One region of the Lysinibacillus sp. OF-1 genome, then DNA from elsewhere that is predicted to be linked to it. Evidence: riboswitches for the same ligand, from Rfam matches in the RefSeq annotation. Region 1 holds a riboswitch; each other region holds the start of a gene.

What was found. Region 1 has a riboswitch for S-adenosylmethionine ahead of metK (methionine adenosyltransferase). Riboswitches for the same ligand answer to the same signal wherever they lie in the genome.
Region 2: another riboswitch for S-adenosylmethionine. It lies ahead of NV349_RS01015 (methionine ABC transporter ATP-binding protein); the one in region 1 lies ahead of metK (methionine adenosyltransferase).
Region 3: another riboswitch for S-adenosylmethionine. It lies ahead of NV349_RS18235 (methionine ABC transporter ATP-binding protein); the one in region 1 lies ahead of metK (methionine adenosyltransferase).

Annotation. Positions count from the first base shown of each region.
Region 1 covers NZ_CP102798.1:3,577,855-3,582,605, forward strand. The annotation lists gene NV349_RS17405 (alanine/glycine:cation symporter family protein) at 1-131, opposite strand, end outside; gene NV349_RS17410 (alpha/beta hydrolase) at 259-1,065, opposite strand; gene NV349_RS17415 (gamma carbonic anhydrase) at 1,200-1,712, shown strand; gene metK (methionine adenosyltransferase) at 1,890-3,086, opposite strand; SAM riboswitch class I at 3,344-3,462, opposite strand; gene pckA (phosphoenolpyruvate carboxykinase (ATP)) at 3,852-4,751, shown strand, end outside.
Region 2 covers NZ_CP102798.1:203,377-208,127, forward strand. The annotation lists gene NV349_RS01005 (MetQ/NlpA family ABC transporter substrate-binding protein) at 1-338, opposite strand, end outside; gene NV349_RS01010 (methionine ABC transporter permease) at 386-1,048, opposite strand; gene NV349_RS01015 (methionine ABC transporter ATP-binding protein) at 1,038-2,063, opposite strand; SAM riboswitch class I at 2,171-2,279, opposite strand; gene NV349_RS01020 (CaiB/BaiF CoA transferase family protein) at 2,534-3,718, opposite strand; gene NV349_RS01025 (sensor domain-containing diguanylate cyclase) at 4,201-4,751, shown strand, end outside.
Region 3 covers NZ_CP102798.1:3,710,517-3,715,267, reverse strand. The annotation lists gene NV349_RS18260 (acyl-CoA dehydrogenase FadE) at 1-148, shown strand, start outside; gene NV349_RS18255 (arsenate reductase family protein) at 380-736, shown strand; gene gcvH (glycine cleavage system protein GcvH) at 943-1,323, shown strand; gene NV349_RS18245 (toprim domain-containing protein) at 1,414-1,755, shown strand; gene NV349_RS18240 (thioredoxin family protein) at 1,770-2,081, shown strand; SAM riboswitch class I at 2,138-2,241, shown strand; gene NV349_RS18235 (methionine ABC transporter ATP-binding protein) at 2,325-3,353, shown strand; gene NV349_RS18230 (methionine ABC transporter permease) at 3,343-4,011, shown strand; gene NV349_RS18225 (MetQ/NlpA family ABC transporter substrate-binding protein) at 4,082-4,751, shown strand, end outside.

The DNA.
Region 1 (4,751 bases):
AACATGTCTTTAATGTGTCTTACTTGCAGAAACCTTGTGATGATTGAGAAAAAAAGTCCAATCAATAAAATACCATAAATAAACCACGGTCCCCATAAAATACCATTCAACTTACCAACGATTACCTCCATTTTACCCCTCCAATTTGAAAATACCATACTTTAAGTCATTATAGTATTACACTTTTCTGAAAATTACAACATTATATTTAAGTAACAATATTTAAGTAAGTCTTCTAGTAAATGGAAGGGATAAAACCTATTTAATGATATAACCGATTCTTCGAAGAGCATTATTAATAAAATCACGAATATACATAAAAATCTCTTCTCGTTCTACTTCGTGAAATAAATTGTGATAGCAATTTGCCCATTCTTTAAATTGAAACTCTGTAAACTCTTGTTGATGGAGCCAATTTCGAGTTTGTCGTGTTTCCGTAATTTTATCTTTCTCAGCTGTCATAATGAGCATAGGCATATTCGGAAATTCACCTTTTGGAAGCATCACTAAATTTTTCATCATCTGCTGAAGCTCTCGATACCATTTCACTGAAACGACTGACATGAATGGTACCTCATCTTTCATTTCGTCCCTACCTTCAACATTGCGTGTAAGGTTCTCATATGAAATATTGTGAGTCATTTTAACATTTGCAGTCAATGCACTTAGACTCGTTAAAGCATTTGATAATTTACCTGGTAAAAGCTTTAATTGCAGCCACGGTGATGTCAAAATAATGCCTGCACATTCATATTGCTTCTTTTGCATTGTGTGAAGAACTAACGTTGCTCCAAGCCCATGTCCTATTACAAAAGTTGGTAAATTATATGAAAAAGCATTCTCAATCAGATTTCTTGTATATTTATTGTACAATTTGAAGTCCTCATCATGGACACGAGCAAACCTTGCATTCACGCCATGATTAGGTAAATCTCCCATGACTATGTGGAAGCCTTCCAATCTTAATTTCTCTATCAGCCATGCATACCATCGGTGATTTTCATATGCACCATGAACTATAGCAATCACAGCCTTTGCTTGTCCTTCAGCTTCCCATTTCCACATTCACATAGTCCTCCTAAAAAATAATTACACATTGATTATATCGAAATAAATAGCTCATTTTAATTTTATATTTCCATAAAGTTGCGTATTTGATACGATAATACTACATTATAGAAAGAATTGAGGCGATTTTCATGATTTATCCATTTAAAGATAAAATGCCAAAGATCGATCCATCTGTCTTCATTGCTGATTACGCAACTGTTACGGGCGACGTAACAATTGGTGCTGAAACAACCATTTGGTTTAATACGGTCATTCGTGGTGATGTTTCCCCAACCATTATTGGGAAACGTGTCAGTATCCAAGATCTTTGTTGCTTACATCAAAGCCCAAAATTTCCGCTAATTATTGAAGATGAGGTAACAGTTGGACACCAAGTCACTTTACATAGCTGTACAATTCGCAAAAATGCTTTAATTGGTATGGGCTCCATTATATTAGACGGGGCAGAGATTGGAGAGGGTGCATTTATTGGGGCAGGAAGCCTAGTACCTCCTGGTAAAGTCATTCCTCCGAATAGTTTAGCATTAGGTCGTCCGGCAAAAGTAGTCCGTGAATTAAATGCAGAAGATAAAGAGGATATGGAACGTATCGTGCGCGAATATGCAGAAAAAGGACAATATTATAAATCCCTTCAGAAGTAAACAATATACACAAAAATTCAATATTAACGAAAAAAATACCTCGCATTTCCGTGTAACCAAAATGTTCACGGATCGTAGCGAGGGATTTTTTGTAAAACAAAGGGGACAATATTGCCCCTTTCCTTTTTAATACATTAGAATAATTTTCTAATGTATTCATTACTTTAGCTCAATAGTTTATAGATGTGCCTTTTCTCGTAGAGCATCTGCTTTATCGATTTGTTCCCATGGTACATTTAAATCTGTACGACCAAAATGACCATAAGCTGCCGTTTGTTTATAAATCGGACGACGTAAATCTAGCATTTTAATAATACCTGCTGGACGTAAATCAAATAGCTCACGTACCCACTCTACGATTGCGCTTTCTTTCACTTTACCTGTACCAAATGTGTCAACCGCAATGGAAACTGGTTGAGCCACACCAATCGCATAGGCAAGTTGTACCTCAGCGCGTTCTGCCAAGCCAGCTGCTACAATGTTTTTTGCTACATAACGTGCCGCATAAGCCGCTGAACGGTCTACCTTTGTTGCATCCTTACCAGAGAATGCGCCACCACCGTGACGTGCATAACCACCGTATGTATCAACAATGATTTTACGTCCTGTTAAACCAGCGTCCCCTTTAGGTCCACCGATAACAAAACGGCCAGTCGGGTTAATAAAGTATTTCGTGTTTGCATCTAATAATTCACTTGGCACAACGGGTGCAATAACAAATTCTTTCAGATCAGCTTGAATTTGTTCAAGTGTTGCTTCTTCATCATGTTGTGTTGAAATAACAATTGTATCCACTCGCACAGGTACATTATTGTCATCATATTCAATCGTTACTTGTGTTTTTCCATCAGGACGTAAATACGCTAATTCACCTGATTTACGAACTTCTGTTAATCGGCGTGCTAATTTATGTGCTAAGCTGATTGGCAATGGCATTAGTTCAGGTGTTTCATTACATGCATAACCAAACATTAGACCTTGGTCACCAGCACCAATTGCTTCAATATCAGCATCTGTCATAGAGCCTTCACGAGCCTCTAAAGCTTGGTCAACACCTTGTGCAATATCAGGCGATTGTTCGCCAATAGCTACAAGCACCGCTAGATTTTCAGCATCAAAGCCATATTTACCACGTGTATAGCCAATTTCTGCTACAGTATCACGAACGATACCTTTAATATCAACGTAAGTAGAAGTAGTTATTTCTCCTGCTACTAATACTAATCCTGTTGTGACAGTTGTTTCACACGCTACACGTGCATTTGGATCTTCTGCTAAAATAGCATCTAAAATGGCATCCGAGATTTGGTCACAAATCTTATCTGGATGTCCTTCTGTTACACTCTCTGATGTAAACAGTCGACGGTTTGTCATTTGGTTTTCCTCCTATTACTCTTACAAAAAGTAGTTGTGTATGAATACGGTACTCATTACCCATGTCAAGTCCGCTCCTAAGGATTGAACTCTCAAGCCGTTACTGCTGCTTTTAACACGAGGATTTCGAAAGATCTGTCATTATAATAAGGAAAGAACTACATATACTTACCTTTACATTCTTTTTTAGCAATAAAAAAATCCTTTACTCACGTTACTGCACATGAGGAAAGGAATAATGACTTCGTAACCTTTCACTCTTATCGTTCAAGGGATGTTCCCTTGCATCAGGTTGGCACCAACGCATGCTGTGAAATAAAACATGCAGGTTGCCGGGTTTCACAGGGCCTGACCCTCCACCAGCTCGGGATAAGAGTATCCGTTCATTTTCATGTTACTGAAAAGGTTGAACGTTGTCAAATATTTTCTTATGTATTACTGTATAGAAAGGAAGGAACTGATTACACAAAAACTTTTCATACTTGGATGATGATGTAAATAGAAGCAAATTAATCCCTACAACATACCTAGCTACTTGTGGTAACATATGTGTGGCTCAATTTTTGCGCCTAATTACAGTAGGATTGATCGGATTCTACTCGAAAAACATTATTTTTTGTCAGTTTATTGAAAAGTGATAAAAACTCTAAAATAATTTCTTAATTAGTATAGATTATTTAAGCAATTGTGTTATACTATTTTTGAAATTAAGAAAAAATCCCTCTAAATCAAGGGAATACTATAAAAAAGGATGGTATTTAATCGATGAATTCAGTAGAAATTGCAAACGAACTGAAGGAATTATTAAACGGCGGTAACATTAATGTTCAACTTTCAGTACCACAATTAGCAGAAAAAGCTACATCTCGTGGTGAAGCAATGTTAACAGTAGATGGCGCAGTTCGTGCAGAAACTGGCAAATACACTGGTCGTTCACCTAAAGATAAATATACGGTAGAAGAAGAAAGCACAAAAGATCAAATTGACTGGGGTAAAGTCAACCAACCGATTTCTTCTGAAGTGTTCGATAACTTATATGTAAAAGTAATAAAATATTTAAAAGAACGTGACGAGTTATTCGTATTTAAAGGCTTCGCAGGTGCTGACAAAGATTCACAATTAAGCATCCAAGTAATTAATGAATACGCTTGGCACAACCTTTTTGCTCATCAATTATTTATCCGTCCAACTGAAGAAGAATTAGCTTCTCATGTTGCAGACTTCACTGTCATCTCTGCTCCTAACTTTAAAGCAGACCCTGCAGTTGATGGTACTGCTTCTGAAACTTTCATCATTGTATCACTTGAAAAGAAAATGATCTTAATCGGTGGTACTGAATATGCTGGTGAAATGAAAAAATCTATTTTTGGTATCATGAACTACTTATTACCACAGCAAGGTATCCTTTCAATGCACTGTTCAGCAAACGTTGGTGAAGCTGGCGATGTGGCATTATTCTTCGGTCTATCTGGTACTGGTAAAACGACATTATCCGCTGATCCAGATCGTAAGCTAATTGGTGACGATGAACACGGCTGGTCTGATAATGGTGTATTCAACATTGAGGGTGGCTGCTATGCAAAAACAATCAACCTTTCTGCTGAGAAAGAACCAGAAATCTACAATGCAATCCGCTTCGGTTCTGTTTTAGAAAACGTAGCTGTT
Region 2 (4,751 bases), 1.3 Mb from region 1:
GGAGCAATAACAGTAGCACCAATTGGAACTAAATCGACATTATTTTCTTTAGTAAATTGTGTTAGAAACGCGATATGCTGAAAGGAATTAATATCAATTTCTTTATTTGCTAATGCCTGATTCGGCAATGTATAGTCAGAGAACTCAACAAGCTCAATTTCAATCCCTTCCTTTTTAGCTTTCTCTTTTAAAATCGGCCATACTTCACCATCTGTTCCAGTTACACCAATCTTTACCTTTTCTTCTTTTTTAGCATTATCTGTAGCTGAATCAGACCCACAGGCAGCCAATGCTAATACGGCTGTTAAAACTAATAAAATACTAAACCACTTTTTCATTATTAATCTCCTCTTTCGTTGTTTTATTCAAATGAAAAATGTCCTTCTTACCGTCGCATAATTTTTCTTGATAGCTTATTCCCAATCCACTGCGCAATTTGTACAAGAATAATAAGAATAATAACGGTCACAAGCATGACACTTCCATCAAAGCGTTGATAACCATATGTCATAGCAATATGACCTAAACCGCCTCCGCCAACTGTACCAGCCATTGCAGAGAAATCTATTAAACCGACTGTCACAAACGTTAAGCCTAAAATTAACGGTCCAAGTGCCTCTGGAATTAATACAGTAAAAATAATTTGTAGAGGACTTGCTCCCATTGCCTTTGCGGCTTCAATTACCCCAGGGTCAATGCTAACTAAGTTATTCTCTACTACTCTCGCAATACCAAATGATGAGGCAATCGTCATCGGAAAGATTGCTGCCCACGTACCAATCGTTGTTCCAACAACCATTCTTGTTAATGGGCTAATGGCCACTAGAAAAATAATAAATGGAACTGGGCGAATAATATTAATTAAAAAATTTAACAATTGAAACACGAATTTGTTCTCTAAAATATTTCCTTTTCGTGTCACATATAGTAGTAAACCTATTGTTATACCAAGAATAGAACCGAAGATAAGGGTTATAATAACCATTAAAATCGTTTCACCCGTAGATTCAAAAATACGGGGCCAAAAAGTCGTCCAATCAACCTTCATTGAATTTTACCTCCTCAACAGTTACAATGTCTTGTAATTCAGTAAGAACACTAGGTATTTTATCGCTATGTCCCTCAAATGAGACGAGCAAGTTCCCATAGAACTTCTCCTGAATTTCTCGGACAGAGCCATAGACGATATTAACGTCCACATCAAATTTTCTTGTTACGCGAGAAAGGATAGGATCGCTAGCAATATCACCTTTAAAAATAACACGGTATAAATTTTTGCCGCCTTTTTTTCTCCATTCCTCTAATAGAGATGCAGATGGTCGATCTTGCTGAACCGATTGAATAAACCGTTGAGTCGTTAAATGCTGTGGATTTGTAAAAATATCAAAAACTGAATTAGATTCAATTACTGCTCCATTTTCCATGACTGCTACTCTGTCACATATTTGTTGGATGACATTCATCTCATGTGTGATTAGCAAAATAGTGATTCCTAAATCCTTGTTTACTTTTTTGAGAAGGCGGAGAATTTCCCCAGTTGTATCTGGATCGAGCGCTGAGGTTGCTTCATCACAAATTAATATATCAGGGGAGGTAGCAAGCGCCCTCGCAATGCCAACCCGCTGTTTTTGGCCTCCAGATAATTGCTCAGGGTAATCGTTCGCTTTTTCTGTAAGACCAACAAAACTAAGAAGTTCTGCAACTCTTTCATTAATTTCTTTTTTAGGCACTCCCGCCAGCTTAAGTGGATAGGCTACATTTCCAGCTACCGTTCTTGAGGAGAATAAGTTGAAATTTTGAAAAATCATGCCGATTCTTCTTCTCAGCTTTCTTACCTCTTTTGGTGTGAGCGAATTAATATCAACACCTTGTACTTGAACAGTGCCATGGGTTGGACTTTCTAATAGATTCACAAGTCGCAATAATGTGCTCTTTCCTGCACCACTAAATCCAATAATTCCAAAAATCTCTCCCTGCTGAATTGAAAGAGATACATCTTTCACTGCATTCACTTCACGATCACCAAATTTAAAGGTTTTCGCTACATTCTGAAATTCAATCATTTACTTGCTCAACTCCCTATTTAAAAATAAAGAACAAAAAGGACCTTCCTTTTGTTCTTATCGATTAAGAAAAAAGGAAGGTCCCCACTATTGAAGAAACTACTTCCTTCTCATCTTTCAAATGTAAGTACATTTGCAGGAATTGGCACGGTATTATGTTAATAACCCGCTGCCGAGACTTCATTGGGCCTGTCCCTCAGTCTCTCTGGATAAGAAGAAATTATCGTATTTAATTGTCTGTTAAGATTTAAACAATACTATAATGCTTGATGAATTATATGTCAACATTTCTTTTAAAAAGTTTTATTAGAAAAATAAATCCATTTACTGTTATAACAGCAGGAGTACATTGGTAGCCGCGTTTTTTCTAGTGAAATAATTTATGCTTATGTTACTGAGGATGTCAATGAGCAGGCAGCCATAAAAAGGTTCAATTTGAAAATTGCCTACTTCCAAATTGAACCTTTCCGTTATTCTAAAACGCCCTTTTCTCGTAAACTAGCAATTTGTTCATCATTATAGCCAAGTGCAGTTAATACTTCTTCATTATGCTCTCCAAGCTTGGCACCGACATACTTGTACTCAGGCTCAGTGCCATCAAATTTAAAGGCAGAAGCAATTTGCTGTTGCATGGTGCCATCGCTTTTTGGAATATCGACGATCATGCCGCGAGCCTTCAACTGTGGATGCTCACATGCTTCTGGAAAAGTGAGTACAGGCTCTACACAACCTTCAAAATCCTCGTTAAATACCTCAAGCCATTCCTCATATGTCTTTGATAGAAAGGCATCATGAACAGCCTCTTTAAAGCGTATTTGCGTATAGTAAGAATCATTAAAGGTATTATCAATCAACTCAGGAATGTCGAGTGCTTCACAGAGCAGTTTACGAAATTGAGGTTCTAAGCTACCGACAGAGAAGAAGCGTCCATCTTTTGTTTTGTAAAAATCATAGTAACTGCCTCCGTTTAAAATTTCTTGCTCTGGCTGTGGTACACGACCACCCCCAATAAACGCAGCACCATACATAGCATTCAGCGAAAAGACAGCATCTGTCATACTAATATCTATGAATTGTCCTTCGCCTGTTTTTTCACGATGAAGGGCAGCAGCCAGTACCCCAATTGCGGCATGCATTGTCCCTCCAGCTATATCAGCTAGTTGAACCCCCATGGAGACAGGCTTTTTATCCTTATGGCGTGAATAATCGAGTAAGCCTGCTAAAGATAAATAGTTATTATCGTGTCCAGGTCGATTGCTATAAGGTCCAGTTTGTCCGTAACCAGTAATCGCACAATAGATAACCTTTGGATTTATTTCCTTTAGAGCTTCATAGCCAATGCCAAGGCGTTGCATGACACCAGGCCGAAAACCTTCGATAATAACGTCATACTCTTGCACCAGTGATTTTACAATGTCTATAGCCTCTGGTGATTTAAGATTTAATGTAATTGATTTTTTAGATCGATTTAAATGTTGATGAATGTAAGCCTCATGATCTTCATCATAGGGAGGCATAATTCGTGTTAAATCAACGCGCTTTGAAGATTCAACATGGATGACATCTGCTCCTAAATCAGCAAAAATCATTGTCGCCATTGGCCCTGGTAGTAATGCAGAAAAATCGAGAATTTTTAACCCTTGTAAAATGCCCAAATCTTCCAACCCCTTTTTGTGTAGGCTACACGACCATCCCATTGATGGAAGCGTAGCGCTTTTCTCATAATCCCCATTGTGTGAAAAGCGTAACGTTCGATTCTGTATTAATACAGTTTATTTTATTTTAAGTAGTATTATAACAGAATAGACCTTAACTTGCCTATGCTATTTTTCATTATAAAATAAACATTTCAACTTTCATATGTCAGAATAACAATAAAAGTAAAAAAATTTAGAATTTAGATTTTTTATCAAATTTCAGACAATAGTTGTCAGTTGTTAGAATATTTAATTTAAGAAAATAAATTGTAGAATTTTGTTTACTAGCTAGCTATATGATACGACCCTTTTTATTGATACAATCCTAGTGGTGTATTGGATTCTTCTTACGCAATTTGGAAATGATACTATTACCCCATTTATTAATAAAGTATCTCTCAAAAAATACATATAAAATTAACGTAAATAGGAGAGAAGAAATGAAATCACATCAATTAAAACTAAAGCATTTAATTATGGGAGTTGCGATGGCAGCATTCTTTTTCACGAGCCTTGGTAGTGTTTGGGGCGGATACAGAATGAATATTGACTCGATAAAGGAAAATACACTAGAAACGAATAGGGTTTATGCTCAAAAATTGGCATCTACTGCGGATTCTTATCTACATGAATCTTTCCAAATATTAGGTTATAGTGCAACTCAGATACAAGCAAAGATGGACGATGCGCAAGCATTGAATCAGGAAACAGAACGTTTGAGATTGCAAAATCAAATGTTTAATTCTGTAGTAATAACAAATGCAGAAGGATTGGTTTTATCCGTCTCTCCACCATCTATTGAAATAAAGGGAGAAATTTTAACATCAATCGGTGCTAAAGAGGCGTTATCCAAAAGGACACCACTTATCTCTAAACCATATGAGGCGATGACAGGACGTCTCATCATTTTTATTTCTCATCCTATTTTTTCCGACTCCAATGAGTATTTAGGAATGATAGCAGGGACTATTTATTTAAAGGAACCAAATGC
Region 3 (4,751 bases), 130 kb from region 1:
CACAATTCTTGCTTCAGCAGATGGCGATGCAGCACGTATGACATTATCTGCACTTCGTAAATTAACACGCAATAATCCTTATAACTTAATTGCGAAGAAACGTGAAGCTTCTGTTAAACTAATCGAAGCTGAAAAATATATTGTTTAATAGCATACACTTTCACTTAGCTATCTGTAAGAGGATAGCTAGGTTTTTTTATGAGAGATGGATAGAAGCTTGAAACTGACGGATAGAACAGCTAGATTGACGGATAAAATGGAGAAAGTGATGAATAGAACAGCAAAACGGATGGTTAGGCTTACGAAAATGAGAGAAGTTCCACCATTCGAAACAATTATGATGGTATACTACAGAAAAAGACAGTAGAGGAGCATTTTAATGACGATTCAATTTATCCATTATCCGAAATGTACGACATGTAAAAAAGCACAAAAGTGGTTAAATGATCATGAGGTTTCCTATGAAGAGGTACACATTGTAGAGCAATCGCCAACAAAGGATGAAATAAAAGCCATTTGGCAAGCCAGTGGACTGCCTTTGAAGAAATTTTTTAATACATCGGGTATGAAATATCGTGAGCTTGGTTTAAAGGACAAGCTAGCGGAAATGACTGAAGATGAGCAGCTGGGGCTACTTGCTTCTGATGGGATGTTAATCAAACGTCCAATCGTAACGGATGGCCAAAAAGTAACGCTAGGGTTTAAAGAATCAGATTTTGAGCAAACTTGGAAATAGCCGTATTTAAACAGGATCGAACGACTCTTCTAACCGAGATAAAGTCACCGGCAGATGTCACAAATTTTTAACAGAGATGTATTTCAAGTAACTTGAAAAAATTGTGGACTGCAATTAAGCTGGCACGTAATTGAATCTTGTTTTTATAGGAGAAGTATGGCACACTGAAAGTGAATATATTACATATTTATGGAGGGGTTTTTTGCATGAGCACACCTAAAGACTTACGTTATTCTGAAGAACATGAATGGGTAAAAACAGAAGATGGAAAAGTACGTATTGGTATTACTCACTTCGCACAATCTGAATTAGGAGATATCGTTTTCGTTGAGCTTCCACAAGTTGGCGACGAAATCAAAACAGATGATCCATTCGGTAGCGTAGAATCAGTTAAAACTGTTTCTGAATTGTATGCACCAATCTCAGGTACTGTAGTTGAAGTAAATGCAGATTTAGAAGATAGCCCAGAATTCGTTAATGAATCACCATATGAAAAAGCATGGATGATCGTTGTGGAGCCTGCTGATGCATCAGAAGTTGAAAAACTAATGACAGCAGAGCAATACGAAGAAATGATCGCTGAATAAGACAAGCTATAATCGAAAAACGTCGGAAACTACCGGCGTTTTTTGTTATATAATGACTTATAATGGGGATGTCTAAATGGAGGTGGCGTAATGTTCGAGGGAAAATGCTTAATAGTAGAAGGACGCTCAGATAAGCTACAAATTGAGCCAATTTTAAATGAGAATGTTACAATACTATGTACGAATGGTACAATTGGTGTGCATCAATTAGAAGAGCTGCTCGATCCCTATGAGAGCTGTGAGCTATTTACTTTTTTTGATGCAGATACTTCAGGCGATAAGCTACGTGCATTAATGGACAGACATTATCCAGAGGCAGAGCATTTACGTACAATGCCAACCTATAAGGAAGTAGAGACGACACCAAGAAAAGTGTTAGCGATGATATTACTGCGTGCACATTTTTCAATCCATAATGAATATATTTTGTAAGGTTGCGTGAGGAAATGGAAGAATGGTCAAAAGAGCAGTGGGAAACGGCTAAACAGTCTGGACAGAAAGCTGCATTTTATTTATATACACCGATGTGTGGAACGTGTGCAGTGGCATCTAAAATGATGGCCATTATTGAACAATTACTGCCACAGCTACCAATAGGTAAAGCGAATATAAATTTTTTAGAGTATGTTGCTGTTGAGCACCAAATTGAAAGTGTTCCGTGTTTACTTGTTAGTGATGGCGGAAAAGTGACAGATAAGATTTATGCTTTTCAATCCGTACCATTTTTATACGAATTGTTAAAAAAATCAATTGACTGAACTTTACTAGCGTGGTAAAGTATCAAATATATTACTAAAACATTAAATATATCGAACTCTTATAAAGAGTGGCGGAGGGAAGTGCCCTATGAAGCCCGGCAACCATCACAAAGTGAAAAGGTGCCAAATCACTCAAAGATTTTTCTTTGAAAGATGAGAGAACGGTTTAACGTTATTATACGTGACCCCTTCTACTTGTCTGTGAGTGAAGGGGTTTTCTATATGAGAAAAGGAGTATTCGCTATGATCCAGCTTCAAAATATTACGAAGAAGTACAAAACAGCAAATGGCGAATTAACGGCAGTCAAAGACGTCAACCTTACCATTAATAAAGGTGAAATTTTTGGCATTATCGGCTATAGTGGCGCTGGTAAGAGTACCATGATTCGTTTATTAAACGGTTTAGAGAAACCGACAACAGGAACAGTAACGGTGAACAGTCAAGAATTTTCATCGATTAAAGGGCAAAAGCTTAGAGCAGCTAGACAAAAGGTAAGTATGATTTTCCAACATTTCAATTTACTTTGGTCTAGAACAGTTGCCGAAAATATTGCATTTCCTCTAGAAATAGCAGGTGTTTCAAAGGCTCAACGTGAAGCACGAGTGAAGGAATTAATTGCACTTGTTGGTCTAGAGGGACGTGACAGGGCATATCCATCCCAGCTTTCTGGTGGACAAAAGCAGCGTGTAGGGATTGCCCGTGCATTAGCGAATAATCCAGAGGTTTTACTATGTGATGAGGCGACTTCCGCACTCGATCCTGAAACGACGGATGCCATTCTTGATTTACTCGTTGATATCAATGAACGTTTAGGCTTAACAATCGTTTTGATTACCCATGAAATGCATGTCATCCGCAAAATTTGTCATCGTGTAGCGGTCATGGAGGCAGGCGAAATAGTGGAACGTGGTGAGGTATTGCAAGTTTTCCAAGCACCACAAGCGGCTATTACTAAAAAATTCGTATCTCAGATTACGGATACAAAGGAAACACAGGATACGGTGGCACAAATCAAAACAAATTATCCAACTGGACAACTTGTCAAACTGATTTTTGTTGGTGAAAAGACCGAGCAGCCGGTTATCTCACATCTTGTGAAACAATTTGATGTAGAAGTAAGCATTGTTCATGGTAATATTTCGCAAACGAAAAACGGTGCATACGGTACACTGATTGTGCAAATTGATGGCTCGAAAACAAATGTGGCTGAAGCCCTTCGTTATTTAAATACAGTCGAAGTACAAACGGAGGTGATCGCAAATGCTAACTAATCTTTTTCCAAACGTAGACTGGGAAAATATGTGGCAAGCTATGTATGAAACATTGTACATGACGGCAATTTCTACAGTTGTCACATTTATTCTTGGGTTAGTCATTGGGATCGTTCTATTTTTAACAAGCCCTAATCAGCTATGGGCTAATAAAATGGTTAACTTTTTAACGGGTTCAATCGTTAATATTTTCCGCTCCATCCCATTTATCGTGTTAATTATTTTATTAATTCCATTTACGAAATTCTTACTTGGTACGATTCGGGGAGCAAATGCGGCATTACCTGCTCTAATTATCGGTGCAGCCCCGTTCTACGCTCGTATGGTATTGATTGCGTTACGTGAAATAGATAAAGGTGTCATTGAAGCAGCCCGTTCAATGGGGGCAAAAACATCCACAATTATTTGGAAAGTACTGATCCCTGAATCTTTACCAGCACTAATTTCAGGAATTACTGTAACGGCTGTTGCCCTCGTTGGTTATACTGCAATGGCAGGGATTATCGGTGCAGGTGGTCTTGGTAACTTAGCTTTCCTAGACGGCTTCCAACGAAATCGCCAAGATGTGACATTAATGGCAACTATTTTGATCTTAGTAGTTGTATTTATCATTCAATGGATTGGTGATCTCATAACGGTGAAGATCGATAAACGTTAGTAAGACTAAAAGAGGTTAATCCGGTTCTAACCGCTAACATATTTGAAACAAATAAAAGGGAGTGTCATAAATGAAAAAGTTATTAGCAGGATTATTTTTATCTATACTTGTACTAGCATTAGCAGCTTGTGGTACAGATAAAAAAGAAGATGCCAATTCAGCATCTGATCAAACAGATAGTAAAGACAATGTAACATTAAAAGTAGGTGCTTCTAATACACCACACGCAGTTATCCTAGATAAAGCAAAATCAATTTTAGCTAAAGAAGGCATCGACCTTGAAATTGAAACTTATACAGATTATGTTCTTCCAAACCAAGATCTAGATTCAAAAATACTTGATGCAAACTATTTCCAACATATTCCATACTTAGAGCTGCAAATTAAAGATAATGGCTATGATTTCGTGAATGCTGGTGGCGTTCATATTGAACCAATCGGTATTTACTCAAAAAAATATAAAACTTTAGAAGATCTGCCTGAAGGCGCAACAATCTTACTTTCTAACTCAGTATCAGACCACGGTCGTATGCTATCATTACTGGAAGCTAAAGGCTTAATTAAATTAAAAGAAGGTATTGATAAAACGGCAGCAGAAATAAAGGATATTGAAGAAAATCCTAAAAACTTTAAATTCGATGCGAATACTGCACCAGAAATGCTTGTACAAATGTATGAAAATGATGAGGGCGATGCAGTACTTATCAACTCTAACTTTGCGATCGATAATGGTTTAAATC